Regions from separate parts of the Streptomyces sp. GbtcB6 genome, predicted to be linked through region 1. Evidence: riboswitches for the same ligand, from Rfam matches in the RefSeq annotation. Region 1 holds a riboswitch; each other region holds the start of a gene.

Region 1 (7,334 bases):
CCACATGAACGGGATGCCCTGGCGGACGGTGTCACAGGTGGCCTCGAAGGCCGCGTCGAGCTCCTCGGGCCCGCCCCACCGCGCGTCGCCCGCGGCACCCGCGGTCCCTGCGGCACCCGCATCGGCCGACGGCGACGCGAAGACGGCGACCTGGTTGAGCATCTCGCCGCCGCGCAGCGGGTACTGCACGAAGTGGCAGCGCGGCCCGACGTACACGACGACGTCCTTCTCCGCGACCCCGTTGCCCCGCACCCGCTCGATGGGCACGGCCGCCCGGTAGGCCACGTAACGCGAGCTGACCACGTCGTCGCCCACGAACTGCCGCCGTGCCACGGAGTGCAGTCCGTCGGCGGCGACGACCAGCGCGGCCTCCTCGGTACGGCCGTCCGCCAGCCGGATCCGGGCGCCGGCACCGGTGTTCTCGTACCCGACGACCTTCCGGCCGGTGCACAGCTCGACGCCGGCCGCCCGGCAGGCGCGCAGGAGGAGGGCGTGCAGGTCGCTGCGGTGGATGACCAGGTACGGGTAGCCGTACCGGCGTGCCAGGTCGGGCAGGTCGAGCCGGGTGAGTTCACGGGCGTCGAGGGCGTCGCGCATCACTATGGCCTCGGGGAGCACACCGAGGCTCCTGGCCTCGTCGAGCAGGCCGTAGTCGTCGAGGATGCGGGTGCAGTTGGGCGCGAGCTGGATGCCGGCGCCGACCTCGCCGAACTCCTCGGCGCGTTCGAGGACGCGCACCCGCAGTCCCGCCCGGGTGAGGGCGAAGGCGGTACTGAGGCCGCCGATGCCGCCCCCGACGACGAGGACGTCGGGGCGGTGCGGGCCGGTGGGGGGTGTGGGTGCGGTCATGGTCTCTTCCTTGCGTACCGGGGCAGGCTGCTCAGAGCCAGGGGGTCAGGACGGGCGCGCCGTCGAAGGGGGCCGGGCGGCCGGTGAGGTAGGCGGCGATCTCGGGGAGTCCGCCGGTGAGTTCGGCCGGCCCGCCCGGGCCCGGCAGCTCCCAGCGGTGGCCGTCGGACCGCAGGACGAGGGCCGGGCCGGTGGCCGCGGCGGCCCGTTTGGCGACCGCGTCGTCGCAGAGCGCGGCGAGGAAGCCGGCCGGGAGGCCGGCGAAGGACACCCCGGTGGCGAGGTCGACGGCGTGCACGCACACCTCGCGGGCGCGCAGCCAGGGCAGTTCGGTGGCCGGGACGGTACGGCCCTGGCCGGTCACGACCGGCGACCGCCACTGGACCCCGTCGAGCGCGTCCATGGCGTCGGCGAGGGTGTCGGCCGACCGCCGCAGCCATGCGGTCAGTTCGGCCGCGGGCCGCCGGGCACCGTGCTCGATGCCGGCGGCGCGCTCCTCGGGCGAGGCGTACATCGGGGTCGGCTCGCCGGTGGCGGCCCAGTGCACGAGGTTGCCCAACGCGTCGGCGTTGGCGGCCACATGGGCGACCAGGTGGCTTCGGGTCCAGCCGGGCAGCCCGCTGGGCGGGTCCAGGTCGGCGTCGGCGGCCTTGAGGAACAGCTCGGTGCCGGACCGGGCCCAGCGCCGGGCGTCCGCGAGGGTACGGCTCATCGGGCGGACGTCTCCCGTACGACCCGGTTGGCCAGCCGCCCGATGCCCGCGATCTCCGTGACGACGGTCTCGCCGCCCAGCAGGAAGCGCTGCGGCTCGCGGGCCTGGCCGACCCCGCCGGGCGTGCCGGTGGCGATGAGGTCGCCGGGGTTGAGCCGGACCATCGTCGACACGTACTCCACCAGCGCGACCGGGTCGAAGAGCAGGTCCCCGGTGGAGTCGGACTGCATCACCTCGCCGTCGACGGCCAGCCGGATGTCGAGCGCGGGCCGGACACCGCCCGGCAGTTCGTCCGGGGTGACGAGATACGGCCCGACCGGCGTGCTGGAGTCCCACGCCTTGCCCTGAAGCCACTCCCGGGTGCGGAACTGCCAGTCCCGGCAGGTGATGTCGTTGAGGACGGTGAACCCGGCGATCGCCGCCGCGGCCTCGGCCCCGCGTGCCCGCCGTACCGTCCTGCCCACCACGACGGCGAGTTCGGCCTCCCAGTCGAACTGCCCGGTCTCCTCCGGCCGCACGATGTCGTCGCCCGCACCGATCAGGCAGTCCGCGAACTTCGCGAACAGGGTAGGGTGTTCGGGCAGGTCGCGGCCCATCTCCTGAATGTGGTTGCGGTAGTTGAGGCCGACGCACACCACCTTGGAGGGGGCGGGGACGACGGGGGCGAAGTCGGCGCCGGCCAGCGGGTAGGCCGGGCCGGTCGCCGCGGCGGCGAACTCCCGCCAGCCGTCCTGGCGCAGCACGGCACCCACGTCCGGGAGGCCGAGGTCGACCAGCGTCCCGCCGGCCCCGCCGGGCTCGCCGCTCTGGCCGCTCTGGCCGCTCTCGCCGCTCTCGCCGCTCTCGCCGCTCTCGCCGTCGAGGCGTACGGCCCGGGTGGTGGCGCCGGTGCGGAGGGTCGCGAGCTTCATCGGGTGGTTCCTTCCACGTGCGTGCGGTTGAGCCGGAGGGCCTCGAAGACCGGGGAGTCGCTGAACCGGAACAGGTCCAGCGCGCCGGAGTCGGAGTCGGTCGCCCCTGCCTCGGAGCGGACCGACAGCGGCTGCCAGGAGGGCACGACGAACAGGTCGCCGCGCGTGACGGACCAGGACGTCTCCCCGACGGTGACCGTGCCGGAGCCGTCGAAGACCTGGTACACCGACGAACCGGTCTCGCGGACGGGCGCGGTCTCGGTGCCGCGCGTGACGCGGTGCATCTCGGCGCGGACGGTGGGCAGCACGTCGGCGCCGGTCGCCGGGTCGGTGAAGCGGACGGCCGCGTGGCCCGGCTCGACGGTGCCGGCGAACCCCTCGGACTCCAGCGCGAGCTGGTCGGCGAGGGCGCGGTCGGTGTGCTCCCAGCGGTAGGCCAGGAGGGGGGTGCCGGGGGCGGCGGCCTCGGCTGCCTCGGTGGCCGCCACCGGACTGAGGCCCGGATGCCCCCACAGGCGCTCGGAGCGCGAACGCTCCGGGGTGATCCGCTCGGCGTCGCTGATCTCGTCCCGGCCGAACTCGAAGAACTGCGACTCGGTGAGGTACTGGAACGGGATGTCCAGCCCGTCGATCCAGGCCATCGGCTCGGCGGTGGCGTTGTGGTGGGCGTGCATGTGCCAGCCGGCCTGCGGCAGGAAGTCGCCCCGCCGCATCGCGACCGGGTCGCCGCCGACGACCGTCCACACGCCCTCGCCCTCCACCACGAACCGGAAGGCGTGCTGGGTGTGGCGGTGCTCGGGGGCGTCCTCGCCGGGCATCAGGTACTGGATCGCGGCCCACAGGGTCGGCGTCGCGAAGGGCCGGCCGCCGAGTGCCGGGTTGGCGAGCGCGATGGCCCGGCGCTCGCCGCCGCGGCCCACCGGAACCAGGTCGCCGGACCGCGCGGCCAGGGCGCGCAGCTGCTGCCAGCGCCATACGTGGGGCACGGCCCGGGAGCGCGGGTGGGCCGGCATGAGGTCGCCGATCTCGGTCCACAGCGGGACGAGGAGCTCCCGCTCGAAGCCCCGGTACAGCTCTTCGAGGGCCGGGGTGACCTCGGGCTGCCCCGGCGCCGCGGCGGCCCGGAGGCGCACCGGGGAGTCCGTGGCCCGGTCTGGGGTAAAGGTCTGCGTCACAACCCTCAGGGTGCGCCGTGTCCACCTGGAAGACATGGAGATTCTGGAGAACAGAATCCCGTGTCTACTCTGGAGGGATGGACAAGCCGCTGAAGAATCCGCCGCCGTACGCCATCGCGAGTGTCGACCACGCGCTGCGCGCCGCGGCGATGCTCCAGCTGGAGGGCGGGCTGACCGTGTCGCAGATCGCCGAGCGGCTGGGCGTGGCCCGGTCCACCGCGCACCGGCTGCTGGCGATGCTCGTGTACCGGGACTTCGCCGTCCAGGACGAGGACCGGATCTACCGCGCCGGGCCGGTCCTGGAGCTGGCCGCGCACTCGCAGTCGCAGGTGTCGCGGCTGCGGGCGGTCGCGCTGCCGCATCTGCGGCGGCTGGTCGAGGTGGTGGAGGAGACGGCCAACCTCGTCATCCGCACGGGCGACTCCGTCCGGTTCATCGCCAGTGTGGAGTGTGCGCGGGTGCTCCGGGTGGGGTCCCGGGAGGGGATGGTGTTCCCGGCGCACCGGACCACGGGCGGACTGCTGCTGCTGGCGGACCTGCCGGAGGAGCAGCTGGCTGAGGTGTACGCGGAGGAGCGGTACCGGGACCGGCCGACCGAGCGGCCGGACCTCGCCGGGCTGCGGCGGGAGCTGGCGCGGGTGCGGCGGGGTGGCTTCGCCGTGAACCGGGAGCGGTCGGAGCGGGGGCTGGTCGCGGTGGGGGTGCCGGTTCGGGGGGCCGACGGGAGGGTGGTGGCGGGGGTTTCGGTCTCGCTGCCGAGCGTGCGGTATGAGAAGGGCCGGCTGGGGGAGTTGGTGGCGGCCTTGGGTGGAGTGGTTCGGGGGATCGAGGAGGAGTTGTCCGCCTAGGGATCGGGAGGGTCTTGTTGGAGGGCGACTGCGGGTAGTCGGGGGCTGGTCGCGCCCACGCGGCGGAGCCGCATATCGACGACGCCCCGCGCCCCTTTCGGGGCGCTTCCCTCACGTGGGTCGTAAGGTGGACCCCGCAGCTGGTTCGTCCCGTTCGCCAGACGGGATGTCGTAAGAGGGAACCCGGTGTGAGTCCGGGACTGCCCCGCAGCGGTGAGTGGGAACGACCGCCGTCATACGCACTGGATCCACCGGATCCGGGAAGCGACGGCCAGTAGGGGTCTCGTACGACTAGGTACGACTTTGTACGACGAGACGCGCCCGCGAGTCCGAAGACCTGCCAACTGCCCGTGTGCGAACCACTCGTGCGCGGACATCCCGGTGACCTCGTGGGCGGGTCGGCGTGCAGGTCGGACGGACGGTCGGGTACGACCGTCGCCGTCCGGTTCGTCACCCCTTCGCGCTCTCGTCCCGTCGCCGGGATCTCAGGGAATCGTCTCGCGAAGGAGATCTCCGTGACAGCCAAGTCCGCAGCCGCGGCAGCCCGGGCCACCGTGTACGGCTACCCCCGCCAGGGGCCGGCCCGGGAACTGAAGAAGGCGATCGAGAGCTACTGGAAGGGCCGGATCACCGCCGACGCCCTGCGTGCCACCGCCGCCGAACTGCGCCGCTCCACCTGGCGGCAGGTCGCCGAGGCCGGCATCCACGAGGTGCCGACCGGTGACTTCTCGTACTACGACCACGTCCTCGACACCACCGTGATGGTCGGCGCCGTCCCCGAGCGGCACCGCGCCGCCGTCGACGCCGACGCCCTGGACGGCTACTTCGCCATGGCCCGCGGTACCCAGGACATCGCGCCGCTGGAGATGACGAAGTGGTTCGACACCAACTACCACTACCTGGTACCGGAGTTGGGCCCGGACACCGTCTTCGCCGCGAACTCCGCCAAGCAGGTGGGCGAGTTGCGGGAGGCGCTGGCCCTCGGGCTCGCCACCCGTCCGGTGCTGGTCGGCCCGGTCACCTACCTGCTGCTCGCCAAGCCGGCGCCCGGCGTGCCCGCCGGCTTCGACCCGCTCACCCTCCTCGACCGGCTGCTCCCGGTGTACGCCGAGGTCCTCGCCGACCTGCGGGCGGCCGGCGCCGAGTGGGTGCAGCTCGACGAGCCCGCCCTGGTCCAGGACCGCACCCCGGCAGAGCTGGCCGCCGCCGCCCGCGCCTACCGCGACCTGGGCGCCCGCACCGACCGGCCGAAGCTCCTGGTCGCCTCCTACTTCGACCGGCTCGGCGAGGCCCTGCCGGTGCTGGCCAAGGCCCCGGTCGAAGGGCTCGCCCTCGACTTCACCGGGGCGGCGGCCGCCAACCTGGACGCCCTGGCCGCCGTCGGCGGGCTGCCCGGAAAGCGGCTGATCGCCGGTGTCGTCAACGGCCGCAACATCTGGGTCAACGACCTGCCGGCGTCCCTCACCACCCTCGGCACCCTGCTGGGCCTCGCCGACCAGGTCGACGTGGCCGCCTCCTGCTCCCTCCTGCACGTGCCGCTGGACACGGCCGCCGAGCGGGACATCGCACCGCAGATCCTGCGCTGGCTGGCCTTCGCGAAGCAGAAGACCGCCGAGATCGTCACCCTCGCCAAGGGCCTCGCCCAGGGCCCCGACACCATCGCCGCCGAACTCGCCGCCAACCGCGCCGACCTGGCCTCCCGGGCGGGTTCGCCGATCACCCGCGATCCCGCCGTCCGCGCCCGGTGTGCCGCCGTCACCCCGGCCGACGCCCGCCGCTGCCAGCCGTACGCCGAACGCTCCGCCGCCCAACGCGCCCACCTTCGGCTGCCGTTGCTGCCAACGACGACCATCGGATCGTTCCCGCAGACCGGCGAACTGCGCACCGCACGGGCGGACTTGCGGGCGGGCCGGATCGACACGGCCGGGTACGAGGAGCGGGTCAGGGCCGAGATCCGGGAGGTGGTCGCCTTCCAGGAGAAGGCCGGTCTGGACGTCCTGGTGCACGGCGAACCCGAACGCAACGACATGGTCCAGTACTTCGCCGAGCAGCTGACGGGGTACCTGGCCACCCAGCACGGCTGGGTGCAGTCGTACGGCACCCGGTACGTGCGCCCGCCGGTCCTGGCCGGTGACATCTCCCGCCCCGAGCCGATGACGGTGCGCTGGACGTCGTACGCGCTGTCGCTCACCGACCGCCCGGTCAAGGGCATGCTGACCGGGCCGGTGACCATGCTGGCCTGGTCGTTCGTCCGGGACGACCAGCCGCTCGGCGACACCGCCCGGCAGGTCGCCCTCGCCCTGCGCGACGAGGTGAACGACCTTGAGGCCGCGGGCACTTCGGTCATCCAGGTCGACGAGCCCGCGCTGCGCGAGACCCTGCCACTGCGGGCCGCCGACCGGGCCGGGTATCTGGCGTGGGCGACCGAGGCGTTCCGCCTGACGACCGGCGGAGTCCGTCCGGAGACCCAGATCCACACGCACATGTGCTACGCCGAGTTCGGCGACATCGTCCGGGCCATCGACGACCTCGACGCGGACGTCATCAGCCTGGAGGCGGCCCGCTCGCACATGCAGGTCGCCCGCGAGCTCGCCGCACACGGCTATCCGCGCGAGGCGGGACCCGGGGTCTACGACATCCACTCGCCCCGGGTGCCGAGCCCGGCCGAGGCCGCCGACCTGGTGCGGACCGGCCTGCGGGCCATCCCCGCCGAACGGCTCTGGGTCAACCCCGACTGCGGGCTGAAGACCCGCGGCTGGCCGGAGGTCCGGGCCTCCCTGGAGAACCTGGTCGCGGCGGCACGTTCGGTGCGTGCGGAGCTGTAGCCGGGTCCTGGTGC
Region 2 (7,334 bases), on a different contig from region 1:
CGGGTCGAGGACCATCCGGCGTACGGCCGCCACGTGCCCGGGTGCCGAGTCGACGACCTTCTCCCAGCCGGCGTCCGTCAGCGTCGCCACGGTGAAGCGGACGTTGTCCGGGTCCGGCTCCCGGCGCAGCCAGCCCCGGTCCTCAAGCCGCTTGGCGACGTGGGAGGGCCGGGACAGCGAGCCGTTGGCGAACATCGCCAGTTCGCTCATCCGCAGGGTCCGGCCGGGTGCCTCGGAGAGTCCCGCCAGCACCTGGTACTCGAAGTGGCTGATTCCCGCGTCCCGCTGCAACTGCGCGTCCAGCTCCGCCGGCAGCCGGACCAGCACCCCGGCCAGAACGAGCCAGCACTGCGTCTCGTCATCCGTCAGCCAGCGAGGCTCGGGAGTCTCCATGAGAAAAGGCTAGCTTGACGGCTCAACTGTCCATACCCGTGGGTAGGTTATCGCGCGAGGGCCTGACCAGCCCGGCTTGCCCGGCGGGCGCCCTTCAAGTCCCCTCCGGTCACAGTCTGTTCATCCATGCCATGGACGGACGGGCAGTCATTGAGGGGCGAACGGCCGCGGTCCGGCCGGTTCGTCCGGTCCGGCCCCGTGAGCACCGTTACCGACGGTTACGTTGCGCCTGGCGGCGGACGGGCCGAGGCCGAGACGGGCGAGACGGCCGAGGCGTTCACCGTGCCGAGGACGAGAAGGGCGAAAAGGGCGAGGGGGGCGACCGACGCGGTCGACCGCACGCCCGCCCTCGGCGCTTCGGAGATCGCACGCCACCGGCTGATGGCCGACGCCGCCGAGCGGCCCGTGACACCCTGGTCTCCGAGGGGCCGGCCACGCCGGACGGCCTCGCCCGTTGGGACACCGCCTTCCGGAAGGTCGAGGCCGACACCAGCGGACTCCGCTTCTTCGGAGCCTCCTTCGTCACCGGCGGCCGCCGCGCCTGGCCGTCGGCCGTGGCGGCTCGGGCCCGGGCCGGTCGGTGTCCTGCGACGGGTCGGCGTGCTGTGGACGGAACGGGCACGAGAAGATCGTCCGTGACCCACGCGTCCACCCGACCCCGGAAGGAACCGACGAGATCATGCGCCTCATCGTGGCCCGCGGCCCGGCGGAGGTGTCCGGATGACCGGCGCCGAGGAACACGTCCTGCTGCACGTCGACGGACGGGCCGCGCACATCACGCTCAACCGGCCGAAGGCCATCAACGCGCTGTCGCACGCGATGGTGCGCCGCATCGACGAGGCGCTCACCGCCTGGGAGCACGACCCGGCCGTCCGTACCGTCGTCATCACCGGAGCGGGGGAGCGCGGTCTGTGCGCGGGCGGCGACATCCGCGCCGTCCACGACGACGCCCGCGACGGCGACGGGTCGGCCGCGGCTGCCTTCTGGCGGGACGAGTACCGGCTCAACGCCCGCATCGCCCGGTACCCGAAGCCGTACGTCGCCGTGATGGACGGCATCGTGATGGGCGGCGGGGTCGGTGTCTCGGCCCATGGCAGCGTCCGGATCGCCACCGAGCGGTCGCGGATCGCCATGCCCGAGACCGGGATCGGCTTCGTGCCCGACGTCGGCGGCACCTACCTGCTCGGCCGCGCGCCCGGCGAACTCGGCACCCATCTCGCCCTGACCGGCGCCCGGATCGGCGCCGCCGACGCGATGCTGTGCGGACTCGCCGACCACTACATGCCCTCCGGCTCGCTCCGGGCGTTCGTCGCCGACCTCGCCACCCTGGCCGTGCCCGAGGCGCTCGCCCGGCAGGTCCGGCAGGCGCCGGACGGGGAGTTGGCCGGGCACCGGGCGTGGATCGACGCCTGCTACCCGGCCGACACGGTCGAGGAGATCGTCCAGCGACTGCTCGCGCACGGCGACCCGGCGGCGAAGGAGACGGCGGACACCCTGCTCGCCAAGTCGCCCACCGCCCTGAAGGTCACGCTGAAGGCGCTGCGCCGGGCCCGGCAACTCGGCTCGCTGGAACGGGTCCTGGACCAGGAGTACCGCGTCTCCTGCGCGACCCTCGCGAGCCATGACCTGGTGGAGGGCATCCGTGCCCAGGTCGTCGACAAGGACCGTGCCCCGCACTGGTCCCCGGAGACCCTCGCCGAGGTCACCGACGCCGACGTCGACCGCTTCTTCGCCCCGCTCGGCGAGCGCGAACTGGGCCTCGCCCCACCCGTCTGAGCCGTCCCACCGGCCGCCCACCAGGCGCGAGATGAAGATCACGCCTGGTGATGCGGTCTTGGCCGTGCCCCTGACACGCGGTACGGTCTGTCCGATATCGACGACGGCGAGACGGAAGCCGGTGGAAATCCGGAACGGTCGCGCCACTGTATGCGGGAGCCCCAGGGCTGCTCGTGAGTCAGACCCGTGGCCGTCGTCCTGTGCACCACCGAGATGGGACGCGAACTCCCAGAGGAGGTCCTGCCATGGCGCAGACCGTCGCTCCGCCGACAGCCACCACCCCCGCCGTTCCCGCGAAGCTGCCGCTGTCCGCGATAGCTCCCTGGGCGGTGTTCTTCGGCATCCTGATGCTGATCCTGCTCTACTTCGTCGGCGCCGAACAGGGCGCCACCTCCGTGTTCAGCGGCACGGACGTCCACGAGTGGGTGCACGACGCCCGCCACCTGCTCGGCTTCCCCTGCCACTGACGCGAGGGGCGCCGTACCACCCATGAACTCCGCAACGGTCCGGAACCTCCTGGTGCGGGGCATGCTCGCCGGCCTGGCCGCCGGCCTGCTGGCCCTCGTCGTCGCCTACCTGCTCGGTGAGCCGAACGTCGACAAGGCCATCAGCTTCGAGGACGCCCACTCGCACGAGCACGAGATGGAGGTCGTCTCCCGCTCCCTGCAGTCCACCGCCGGCCTGGCCACCGGTGTCCTGGTCTACGGGGTCGCCTTCGGCGGCATCGCCGCCCTGGCCTACTGCTTCGCCCTCGGCCGGGTCGGCCGCTTCTCGCCGCGGGCGACCGCGCTGCTGCTGTCCGGCTGCGCGCTGACCGCCGTCTACGTGGTGCCGTTCCTGAAGTATCCGGCCAACCCGCCGTCGGTGGGCGACCCGGACACCATCGGCAAGCGGACCACGCTGTACTTCCTGATGATGCTGCTCAGCGTGCTCCTCGCGGTCGCCGCCACCATCCTCGGCAAACGGCTCCAGCCGCGGCTGGGCACCTGGTGGGCGACCGTGCTGGCGGTGGTCGCGTTCGGCGTCCTCATCGGGCTGGCGTACCAGTTCCTGCCGGTCATCAACGAGGTGCCGAAGGACTTCCCGGCCACCCTGCTGTGGCGGTTCCGGCTCTCGGCGCTCGCCATCCAGGCGGCGCTGTGGGGCGGATTCGGCCTGCTGTTCGGTGAGTTGGCCGACCGCGTCCTCAACCCGAGGCCGGCGAAGGCGCCGGCCGCCGCACGCACGGTGCCCGCGGCACACTGACCGACTCCGCGGCACACCGAACGACACACGAGGGCCCCCGGGAACCGTCCGGGGGTCCTCGCGCGTCCGCTGTGCCGACCTCACGTGCCGGTGGACGGCCCCACCTTCACCGACAGCTCCGTCGAGCCCTTGAGCGGCAGCGAAAGGGTGCGGAAGCCGTTGGCCGGGTCGCGGATGTAGTCGAGGTAGTCGGGCTCGGCGTTGTCGTTCATCACCAGCGCACCCCGGCGCAGTTGCGGTGCGACGGTCTCCATGACCTGGCGGGCCAGCGAGGGGCCCGAGTCGACCGGCCAGCCGTCGATGAGCGCGAAGTCGACGGGCCCGCCCAGGTCGCGCAGCGTCTCCCGGGCGTCCCCGATCCGGAGGTCGACCAGGTCGGCGAGGCCCGCCTCGGCGAGGTTGCCCAGGGCGGTGGCCGCCTTCTCCGGAACGATCTCGGAGCCGATCACCGTGCCGCCGCCGTTGTCACGGACCGCGGTGGCGAAGTAGAGCGTGGAGACGCCCAGCGAGGTGGCGAACTCGACGACACGCCTGGCGCCGACGGCCCGGCACAGCAGATAGATCAGGTCGCCCTGTGCGGGATGGACGGCGAAGCCGACGTCGGGAAAGGCGTGCGGGTCCCGGGTGCCGCCCCGTGGACCACCCCCGGCGGGGCGGCGGTGCTCGGCCTGGATCCGGTCGAGTACGGCCCGGACCCGGGGATCCTGCAGCGGACTGGTGGCGTGCTCGGTCGACATCCCGAACCCTCGATTCCTGCGGTCAACACCATCGATACGGTCTGTGGAGTATCACGATATATCGATTGGGTGGGTCTGGGGGTCCCTGCGGGTGCTGCCTTGCGCAATCAATGCTTGCGGGCGTCCGGCCGACGGGGCCGTATCCTTCGGGCCGTGACGGCGACTTATGTACTGGACGGCACCGAGATCAGGACCCTGGAGGACTTCTGGCGGGTGATCGGCGAGGCGGTCAACGGGCCCGGCGGCTACTTCGGCCGCAACCTCGACGCGTTCGTCGACTGTCTCAGGGGCGGCTTCGGCACACCCGAGGACGGTGATTTCGTGTTCGAGTGGCGCGACCACGAGACGTCCCGGGCACACCTGGGCCATGCGGAGACCGCTCGTCAACTGGAGCTCCGGCTCGCCCGCTGCCACCCGGCCAACCGTGCGACGGTCGCGGCGGAGTTGGCCGAGGCCCGCGCCGGTCGCGGGGCCACCGTCTTCGACTGGCTGGTGGCCATCTTCGAAGAGCAGGCCCCCGGTGCGGTACGACTGCTGTGAACCCGCCGTGAACCCGTGGTGTCTTCGGCGCGCGGCCGGTGCCGCACTCGCGTCCGCGGCCGCTGACAAGGAAAGATGGGCGGCGAGCGATCGATCAACGACTGCGGAGGAAGTGGACTCATGCCGCATGAGCGAGCGGGCCGGCCGGCGGCTCCGGAGGACCTCGTCGACGTGGCCCGGCTGGTCACGGCCTACTACGCGCTGCACCCCGACCCGTCCGACCCGGCCCAGCGGGTGGCGTTCGGCACCTCGGGACACCGCGGATCGTCGCTGACGACCGCGTTCAACGAGGACCACATCGCCGCCACCAGCCAAGCCATCTGCGAGTACCGCAGCGGCCAGGGCACCGACGGCCCCCTTTTCCTCGGAGCCGACACCCACGCCCTGTCCGAGCCCGCCAAGGTCACCGCACTGGAGGTCTTCGCGGCCAACGGCGTGACCGTCCTGATCGACAGCGCCGACGGCTACACCCCCACCCCCGCCGTCTCGCACGCCGTCCTCACCCACAACCGGGGCCGTACGACCGGCCTCGCGGACGGCGTCGTGGTCACCCCCTCGCACAACCCGCCTGCCGACGGCGGCTTCAAGTACAACCCGCCCAGCGGCGGCCCCGCCGCCTCCGACGCCACCTCCTGGATCCAGGACCGCGCCAACCAGATCATCGCGGGCGGGCTGAAGGACGTACAGCGCATCCCGTACGAGCGCGCGCTCGCCGCGCCGGCCACCGGCCGGTACGACTTCCTCGGCACCTACGTCGACGACCTCCCCAGCGTCCTGGACCTCGACGCGGTCCGGGCGTCCGGGCTGCGCATCGGCGCCGACCCGCTCGGCGGTGCCTCCGTCGCCTACTGGGGGCGGATCGCCGAACGGCACGGGCTCGACCTCACCGTGGTCAACCCGTACACCGACCCCACCTGGCGGTTCATGACGCTGGACTGGGACGGCAAGATCCGCATGGACTGCTCGTCGCCGTACGCGATGGCCTCCCTGATCGAGAAGCGCGCCGAGTTCCGGGTCGCCACCGGCAACGACGCCGACGCCGACCGGCACGGCATCGTCACCCGCGACGCCGGCCTGATGAACCCCAACCACTACCTGGCCGTGGCCATCTCCTACCTCTACCGCCACCGCGACCGGTGGCCGGCGAGCACCGGCATCGGCAAGACCCTCGTCTCCTCCTCGATGATCGACCGGGTGGCCGCCGACCTCGGCCGTCAACTGGTCGAGGTCCCGGTCGGGTTCAAGTGGTTCGTGGACGGACTGGCCGGCGGCGCCATCGGGTTCGGCGGCGAGGAGTCGGCCGGCGCCTCCTTCCTGCGCCGGGACGGCTCGGTGTGGACCACCGACAAGGACGGCATCCTGCTCGCCCTGCTCGCCTCCGAGATCACGGCCGTGACGGACAAGACCCCGTCCGAGCACTACGCCGACCTCACCGCCCGCTTCGGCGAACCCGCCTACGCCCGCATCGACGCCCCCGCCTCCCGCGAGGAGAAGGCCCTCCTCGCCAAGCTCTCCCCGGCCCAGGTCACCGCCGAGACCCTGGCGGGAGAGCCGGTCACCGCCGTCCTCACCGAGGCACCGGGCAACGGCGCGGCGATCGGCGGGATCAAGGTGACCACGGAGAACGCCTGGTTCGCGGCCCGCCCGTCCGGCACCGAGGACGTCTACAAGATCTACGCCGAGTCCTTCCGGGGCCCCGACCACCTGGCCCGGGTACAGGAGGAGGCCAAGGCGGTGGTGAACACCGCACTCGGCGGCTGACGACGGGGGCGGCCCGGTGCCGGGCCGTCAGGTCGCGAAGGTGCGGCGGCGGGCCCGGGCCTCGGCCAGGTCCGCCGCCGCCCGGCGGGCGTTCGCCGCGAGGTGGGCCGATCCCCAGGCGTGCGCGGTGCGTTCGGCCAGCGCATAGCCCTCGGCCGCCGCCCGGTCCTCGCCGAGAAGCCGCTGCAGGTCGGCGAGGGCATGCGCGAGCGGACGGCTCGCGTACACCGCGCCCGCCGCGCCCGCCAGCTGGTCCCGCAGCGGCAGCAGATGCCCGAGCAGGGCGGCCGCCGAGTCGCGGTCCCGGTGGAGCACGGCGAGCTGGGCGCGGAAGTCGAGCTCCAGACCGTAGAGATGGTCCTGCAACGGCTCCGGGGACACGGGTACGGCCAGGGCCTCGTCGAGTCTGCCCAGCCGGGCCAGGACCAGTGCCCGGGGCACCGCGACCGGAGCTCCGGCGGACTCGTACACGGCACGGACCACCGGTTCGATCTCGGCCGCCCGGCCCTGGACGAGCCGTATGTTGATCAGCGCCAGCGCGCGCACACCGGTGGCGTGGTGGGCGCCCACTTGCCGCAGCAGGGTGTCCGCCTCGGCGTAGGCGGCCTCCGCCGCCTCGAAACGCCCGGCCACGGTGGCCAGCATCGCGGAGGTCGCGGCGCTGAGCCCCTGCGCCCACACCATGCGGTAGCGGCGGGCGAGGACCAGGCCCTCCGCGGTGTGCCGCTGCACGGCGGCGGGGTCGTTGCGGGCGGCGGCGGTCATCGCGTCCAGGTTCTCGCAGACCCAGCGATAGGCGGGCAGGTCGTGGGCGTGGGCGAGTTCGCGCAGTTCGGCGGTGAGCGACGGCCGGGTGCCGGTCCGGGTCTCGTGCGGCAGCAA
Region 3 (7,334 bases), on a different contig from region 1:
CTCCCGCCAGCCGTAGCGCCCCTTTAGGGGCGCGGGGCTGTATCGATTTGCGGCTCCGCCGCGTGGGCGCGAGCAACCACACACAACCCGCAGCGGGCCGCCGGGAGAACCTCCCTCGGCGGCCCGCTTTCGGCTTTCCCCCGACGTCGCTACTCCCGCGTCCGCCGAGCCATCTCATCCCAGAACCGGTCCAGTTCGCGGACCCGCATGCCGACCCAGCGCAGAAGGGCCTCCTCCAGGCCGTCGGCGAGGACGACCGGCTTGTCGTCGGCGAGGAGCCGCTGCCAGACCCGGTCGGTCTTGGAGCGCGCCAGGATGCCCTTGGGCGCCTCGTCGGCGAAGCGGCGCCTGGCCAGGAGTTCGAAGTTCAGGTCCGCTCCGTCCGCCGCATCCCGGAGCCGGATCGGCACCGGGACGGCATTCTGGTGGGCCAGGAGTTCGGCGAGCCGTACGAGGACGGCGGTCTTGCCGGCGCCGACGCCGCCGACCAGCAGATAGGGCCGACGCGTGTCGCGCTCCCGCAGCCGTTCGGCGATGACCTGCGCGACCTCGTCCCGGCCCACGATCTCGGCGGTGTCGGGGCCGGCGGTGGGCACCAGTTTGCGGGGATCCCGCAGCGCCTTGGCGGGGTAACGCCGTTTGGTCCACCGGTACCACCAGAACAGGAACAGTGTGGCGGCGAGGGAGGCGGCGAGGACCGGACCGACGAACTTGAAGACGGTGTCGAACCCCACGTTGTTCTGCCGCCATCGCTCGAACCAGGTCGTACCGCCCGTGAAGAGGATGTACAGCCCCTCGACGACCCAGGCGAGCAGTGCCAGCGCGGCGACGATCCAGATCGCCCTGGTGACGTTGGCGTAGGAGACCCATCGGTGCCACTTCCTGGGGCGGGTGACACCGCGGCGGGCCTCCAGACGGATCGTCAGGGTGTGCCAGCGGCCCAGGAGACCGTGTCCGACCCGGTTGCCCGCGCGTCGCAGGTCCAGAGTCGCCATCGGCGCGTCGCGCGGTAGCTCCTTGCCGGGCGGGTGACGGACGACCCTCGTCATGGTGCCTTCTCCTTACGCGTTCCCGGAGTGGTTCACGGAACGGAGGACGCGCGGGCACCGGCACCTCCCTCCACGGAATCACTCCCGGCACAGCCCGCAACCCGGGCGCCCCACCGGGGAAATCGGGAGGTTTCCGCATGCGGGAGTCCGGCAGACTCGGGGCCATGGACATCGTGATACGACGGGCGGAGCCCGGTGAGTACGAGCCCCTCGGTGAGATCACCGCCCAGGCCTACCTCCGGGACGGCCTCCTCGACTACGGCGAGGGCGACGAGTACCTGCCGGTGCTGAAGGACGTGGCGAGCCGGGCGGCAGCCGCCGACGTGCTCGTGGCCGTGGACGGCGAAGGACTCCTCGGCGGAGTCACCTTCGTCGCCGGCCCCGGCCCGGTCGCCGACATCGCCCGCCCCGGCGAAGCCGAGATCAGGGCGCTCGCGGTCGCACACGAGGCCCGCGGCCGAGGCGCCGGCGAGGCACTCGTCCGTGCCTGCATCGACCGTGCACGGGCCACCGAGGGCTGCACGGCCGTCGTTCTCTCGAGCCAGCGAAGCATGCACGCCGCCCACCGCATCTACGAACGTCTGGGCTTCGTCCGCACACCAGAACGGGACTGGAATCCCGTGCCGCACCTGGACGACATCACTCTGCTCACCTATCAGTTGACGCTCTGACACCGCCGCGACACAACATCTGGGGGTGACGCGACGACCCGGCACTAGATGTATGCTCATGCTCGCTGTCGCCACAGGGGAATCCGGTGCGAATCCGGAACTGTCCCGCAACGGTGTACTTGTGCATGTTCGTGCACAGGAGTCAGTCCGAGGACCTGCCGACAGCACGCCCAGCCACCCGGCGAGGGCGTTCTGACGTCCGGGCCTCGTGGAGTGGGCCAGGGTCTCGACGCGTGCCCGCGTGCGCTCGTGCTGCCCCCTGCCCTCCGCCAGGCCCCGTGCCCAGCGAGGGAGAGCCCCACGTGACCATCGCGCCAGCCGACCCGGCTTCAGCGACCATCTCCGTGGAAGAGGACGGTCCCGGTACCGCGCTGCTGCGGACCCTGGCCGAGCTGACCGCCGACCTCCCCGACGCCGACCCCGGCCGGGTCGCCGCCGCCGCGCTGCGCGGCCGGTCGGCCCGGGCCGACGAGGCGGAGTTGCGCGAGCTGGCCACCGAGGCCGCCGCCGGTCTCATCTCCGAGGATCCCGCCTACTCCAGGCTCGCCGCCCGGCTGCTGACGGTCTCCGTCCGTGCCGAGGCCGCCTCGCAGGGCGTGACGTCCTTCACCGAGTCCGTCGCCGTGGGGCACCGGGAGGGGCTCATCGCCGACCGGACCGCCGAGTTCGTACGGCTGCACGCGGCCCGCCTCGACGCCCTCGTCGACCCCGCCGCCGACGACCGCTTCGGCTACTTCGGCCTGCGTACCCTGCACAGCCGGTACCTGCTCCGGCACCCGATCACCCGCAAGGTCGTCGAGACCCCCCAGCACTTCATGCTCCGGGTCGCCGCCGGCCTGGCGGAGGACGACACCGCCCGCGCCCTGGACGAAGTCGCCGCGCTCTACGGCCTGATGAGCCGCCTCGACTACCTCCCGTCCTCCCCCACCCTCTTCAACTCCGGCACCCGGCACCCCCAGATGTCGTCCTGCTACCTCCTCGACTCCCCGAAGGACGAGCTGGACTCCATCTACGACCGCTACCACCAGGTCGCCCGGCTCTCGAAGCACGCCGGCGGCATCGGTCTTTCGTACAGCCGCATCCGCTCCCGCGGGTCCCTCATCCGCGGCACCAACGGGCACTCCAACGGCATCGTGCCGTTCCTGAAGACCCTCGACGCCTCGGTCGCCGCCGTGAACCAGGGCGGCCGGCGCAAGGGCGCGGCCGCGGTCTACCTGGAGACCTGGCACTCCGACATCGAGGAGTTCCTGGAGCTGCGCGACAACACCGGCGAGGACGCCCGCCGTACGCACAACCTGAACCTCGCGCACTGGGTGCCGGACGAGTTCATGCGCCGGGTGAACGCCGACGAGCTGTGGTCCCTCTTCTCCCCCGCCGACGTGCCGGAGCTGGTGGACCTGTGGGGCGCCGAGTTCGACGCGGCCTACCGGGCGGCGGAGGACAAGGGCCTCGCGCGCAAGACCATCCCGGCCCGTGACCTGTACGGCCGGATGATGCGCACCCTCGCGCAGACCGGCAACGGCTGGATGACCTTCAAGGACGCGGCCAACCGCACCGCGAACCAGACGGCCCTGCCCGGTCACGTCATCCACTCCTCCAACCTCTGCACGGAGATCCTGGAGGTCACGGACGACGGCGAGACGGCGGTCTGCAACCTCGGTTCGGTCAGCCTCGGTGCCTTCGTCGACACGGCGAGCGGTGACATCGACTGGGAGCGGCTGGACGAGACGGTCCGCACCGCCGTCACCTTCCTCGACCGGGTCGTGGACATCAACTTCTACCCGACCGAGCAGGCGGGCCGGTCGAACGCCAGGTGGCGGCCGGTCGGGCTGGGCGCGATGGGCCTCCAGGACGTCTTCTTCAAACTGCGCCTGCCCTTCGACTCCCCCGAGGCCAAGGCACTCTCCACCCGGATCGCCGAGCGGATCATGCTCGCCGCGTACGAGGCCTCCGCCGACCTCGCCGAGCGCAGCGGCCCGCTGCCGGCCTGGGAGAAGACCCGCACCGCGCGGGGCGTGCTGCACCCCGACCACTACGGCGTCGAGTTCACCTGGCCGGAGCGCTGGGCGGCGCTGCGCGCGCGGATCGCCACCACCGGCCTGCGCAACAGCCTGCTGCTCGCCATCGCGCCGACGGCCACCATCGCGTCCATCGCCGGTGTCTACGAGTGCATCGAGCCGCAGGTCTCGAACCTCTTCAAGCGCGAGACGCTCTCCGGTGAGTTCCTCCAGGTCAACTCCTACCTGGTGCAGGACCTCAAGGACCTCGGCGTCTGGGACACCCGCACCCGCGAGGCGCTGCGCGAGGCCAACGGCTCGGTGCAGGACTTCGCGTGGATCCCGGAGGACGTACGACGGCTCTACCGCACGGCGTGGGAGATCCCGCAGCGCGGACTGATCGACATGGCCGCCGCCCGGACCCCGTACCTGGACCAGGCCCAGTCCCTGAACCTCTTCCTGGAGACGCCGACCATCGGCAAGCTCTCCTCGATGTACGCGTACGCCTGGAAGTCGGGCCTGAAGACGACGTACTACCTGCGCTCGCGCCCTGCGACCCGGATCGCCCGCGCGGCCCAAGCCACTGTCCCCGTGCAGCAGACGGCTCCCGAGGACGCCGTCGCCTGCTCCCTGGAAAACCCCGAGTCCTGCGAGGCCTGCCAGTAATGTCCGCCCGTAACCAGAATCTCCTCGACCCCGGCTTCGAGCTGACTCTCCGCCCCATGCGCTACCCGGACTTCTACGAGCGCTACCGGGACGCCATCAAGAACACCTGGACCGTGGAGGAGGTCGACCTCCACTCGGACGTGGCCGACCTCGCGAAGCTCACGCCCGCCGAGCAGCACATGATCGGCCGCCTGGTCGCCTTCTTCGCGACGGGCGACTCGATCGTGGCGAACAACCTGGTGCTGACGCTGTACAAGCACATCAACTCCCCGGAGGCGCGCCTGTACCTGTCGCGCCAGCTCTTCGAGGAGGCCGTGCACGTCCAGTTCTATCTGACCCTGCTGGACACCTACCTCCCCGACCCGGACGACCGCGCCGCCGCGTTCGCCGCCGTGGAGAACATCCCCTCCATCCGCGAGAAGGCCGAGTTCTGCTTCAAGTGGATGGACTCGGTGGACAACCTGGACCGCCTGGAGTCCAAGGCCGACCGCCGCCGCTTCCTGCTCAACCTGATCTGCTTCGCCGCGTGCATCGAGGGCCTGTTCTTCTACGGTGCCTTCGCGTACGTCTACTGGTTCCGCAGCCGGGGTCTGCTGCACGGTCTCGCCACCGGCACCAACTGGGTGTTCCGTGACGAGACGATGCACATGAGCTTCGCGTTCGAGGTCGTCGACACCGTCCGCAAGGAGGAGCCGGAGCTCTTCGACGACGAGCTCCGGCAGCAGGTCACCGACATGCTGCGGGAGGCCGTCGAGGCGGAGCTGCAGTTCGGCCGGGACCTGTGCGGTGACGGTCTGCCGGGCATGAACACCGACTCGATGCGCCAGTACCTGGAGTGCGTCGCCGACCAGCGGCTCGGCCGCCTCGGCTTCGCCCCGGTGTACGGCTCGGAGAACCCGTTCTCCTTCATGGAGCTCCAGGGCGTTCAGGAGCTGACGAACTTCTTCGAGCGGCGCCCGTCCGCGTACCAGGTGGCGGTGGAGGGCACCGTCGACCTGGACGAAGACTTCTGAGCCTCCCGCTCCCCGCGGTCCTCATGGGCCTCCCTGATCTGCCGGTCGATGCGCCGGTCGCGCACGATGCCGAGCACGGACGGGAGGGCCATGAGGACCAGGATGCCGAGGACCAGGACCATTCCGATGAGACCTTCGATCTGGTTTCCGTTCATGGACACCAGTCTCACGCCGGACGCTCCTTACCGTGAGTGGCAGCACTGCCACACACCCTCGAATTACTGCCAGCGACGAGGCACACTGGCAGCATGCTGACGAACGTGGCCACAGTGCTTCTCGACGGTGTGCACCCCTTCGAGCTCGGAGTGGTCTGCGAGGTCTTCGGCCTCGACCGCTCCGACGAGGGGCTGCCGGTGTACGACTTCGCGGTGGTCTCGGCGGAGGGGCCGGCGCTCGGCACCCATGTGCCCGGCCTCACCGTCTCCACGCCGTACGGCATCGACCGCCTCGAGGAGGCGGATCTGATCGCGGTGCCGGCCTCGGACGCCAACGTCGCCCGGGACTACCCGCCCGAGCTGCTCGACGCGCTGCGCCGGGCGGTGGACCGGGGGGCCAGGGTGCTCAGCGTCTGCTCCGGCGTCTTCGTGCTCGGCGCGGCCGGGCTGCTGGACGGGCGCCGGTGTGCCGTGCACTGGCGGCACGCGGACCTGCTGGCCCGCCGCTTCCCGCGGACCCGGGTCGAGCCGGACGTGCTGTACATCGACGAGGACCCGGTGATCACCTCGGCGGGCACCTCGGCCGGTATCGACGCCTGCCTGCACATCGTGCGCAAGGAGCAGGGCCCGGAGGTGGCGGCGAAGATCGCCCGGCGGATGGTGGTGCCCCCGCACCGGGACGGCGGCCAGGCCCAGTACATCGAGCGTCCGCTGCCGGAGGGCCCCTGCGACACGGTCGGCGGGGTGCTGGCCTGGATGACGGAGCACCTCGACGAGGAGGTCACCGTCGAACAGCTGGCCGCCCGCGCCCTGATGGCCCCGCGCACCTTCGCCCGCCGCTTCCAGCAGGAGACCGGCACCACGCCGTACCGCTGGATCCTGCGGCAACGGGTGCTGCTGGCACAGGAGTTGCTGGAGGGGACGGACGAGACGATGGACGCCATCGCGGGCCGGACCGGCTTCGGGACGGCGGCCGCGCTGCGGCACCAGTTCGTGCGGTCGCTGGGTACGACGCCGAACGCCTACCGGCGCGCGTTCCGGGGCCCTGAGGCCGCCTGAGCGCGCGCCGGTATCAGGCGTGACCCGCCGGTCGGCAGGTCACCAGGGCACGGGTGCGAGCAGCAGCCGGTGCGGGCGCAGGGTGATGCCCACCCGGGTGGTGTCGTTCGATCCGGCGACCTGTTCGAAGCGGTACTTGGCACACAGGGCCGCTGTGATCAGGCTGAGCTGGGTCATGGAGAAGTGGTCGCTGGGGCACTTGCGGTTGCCGACGCTGAAGGGGCTCATGGCGTACTTGGGCACGTCCTTGGCCCGCTCCGGCAGCCAGCGGTCCGGGTCGAAGTCGAGGTGCCCGGCGTAGGAGTGCGGGTCGCGCTGGATGGCGTAGGGGCTGTAGACGATGTCGGCCCCGGCCGGAATGCGATAGCCGCCGAGCTCGGTGTCGGCCTTGGCGCGCCGCGTCAATATCCATACGGCGGGCCGCAAACGCATCGCCTCGACGACGACATTGTTGGTGTGCGTGAGCCGGCGAACGTGCTCAAAACCAACCGGCTGACCGCCCGTCACCGATTCGACCTCGGTCCGTACCCTCTCGGCGTGTTCCGGGTGTTCGGCGAGCACCTGGAGCAGCCACATGATCGTGGAGGCGACTGTTTCGCTGCCGGGGGTGAGTATCGCGACCACCTGGTCGTGGATCTCCTGTTCCCCGATGGGGTCGCCATTCTCGTCCTTCGCCGCCAGCAATGCCGTCAGCAAATCGTCCGGCTTTTGACCAGATGCCCGG

The links. A riboswitch is a leader RNA that binds a small molecule or an ion and turns the genes downstream of it on or off. The one in region 1 is predicted to bind cobalamin.
Region 2: it holds a riboswitch for cobalamin, as region 1 does, so the genes downstream of both, KVT45_RS03150 (CbtB-domain containing protein) here and metE (5-methyltetrahydropteroyltriglutamate--homocysteine S-methyltransferase) in region 1, are expected to answer to the same signal.
Region 3: it holds a riboswitch for cobalamin, as region 1 does, so the genes downstream of both, KVT45_RS49180 (ribonucleoside-diphosphate reductase subunit alpha) here and metE (5-methyltetrahydropteroyltriglutamate--homocysteine S-methyltransferase) in region 1, are expected to answer to the same signal.

What each region holds. Positions count from the first base shown of each region.
Region 1 is NZ_JAGXJL010000024.1:51,727-59,060, reverse strand. Features, by position in the region: gene KVT45_RS33510 (FAD-dependent oxidoreductase) at 1-849, opposite strand, end outside; gene KVT45_RS33505 (maleylpyruvate isomerase family mycothiol-dependent enzyme) at 881-1,561, opposite strand; gene KVT45_RS33500 (fumarylacetoacetate hydrolase family protein) at 1,558-2,472, opposite strand; gene KVT45_RS33495 (cupin domain-containing protein) at 2,469-3,683, opposite strand; gene KVT45_RS33490 (IclR family transcriptional regulator) at 3,725-4,495, shown strand; cobalamin riboswitch at 4,620-4,855, shown strand; gene metE (5-methyltetrahydropteroyltriglutamate--homocysteine S-methyltransferase) at 5,011-7,320, shown strand.
Region 2 is NZ_JAGXJL010000002.1:32,582-39,915, reverse strand. Features, by position in the region: gene KVT45_RS03160 (MarR family winged helix-turn-helix transcriptional regulator) at 1-393, opposite strand, end outside; gene KVT45_RS03155 (enoyl-CoA hydratase/isomerase family protein) at 1,114-2,169, shown strand; cobalamin riboswitch at 2,237-2,378, shown strand; gene KVT45_RS03150 (CbtB-domain containing protein) at 2,415-2,636, shown strand; gene KVT45_RS03145 (CbtA family protein) at 2,659-3,414, shown strand; gene KVT45_RS03140 (O-methyltransferase) at 3,495-4,151, opposite strand; gene KVT45_RS03135 (barstar family protein) at 4,305-4,691, shown strand; gene pgm (phosphoglucomutase (alpha-D-glucose-1,6-bisphosphate-dependent)) at 4,812-6,452, shown strand; gene KVT45_RS03125 (BTAD domain-containing putative transcriptional regulator) at 6,480-7,334, opposite strand, start outside.
Region 3 is NZ_JAGXJL010000070.1:13,689-21,022, reverse strand. Features, by position in the region: gene mctP (monocarboxylate uptake permease MctP) at 1-27, shown strand, start outside; gene KVT45_RS49190 (hypothetical protein) at 150-1,049, opposite strand; gene KVT45_RS49185 (GNAT family N-acetyltransferase) at 1,214-1,720, shown strand; cobalamin riboswitch at 1,756-1,898, shown strand; gene KVT45_RS49180 (ribonucleoside-diphosphate reductase subunit alpha) at 2,023-4,383, shown strand; gene KVT45_RS49175 (ribonucleotide-diphosphate reductase subunit beta) at 4,383-5,396, shown strand; gene KVT45_RS49170 (hypothetical protein) at 5,309-5,551, opposite strand; gene KVT45_RS49165 (helix-turn-helix domain-containing protein) at 5,645-6,610, shown strand; gene KVT45_RS49160 (cytochrome P450) at 6,650-7,334, opposite strand, start outside.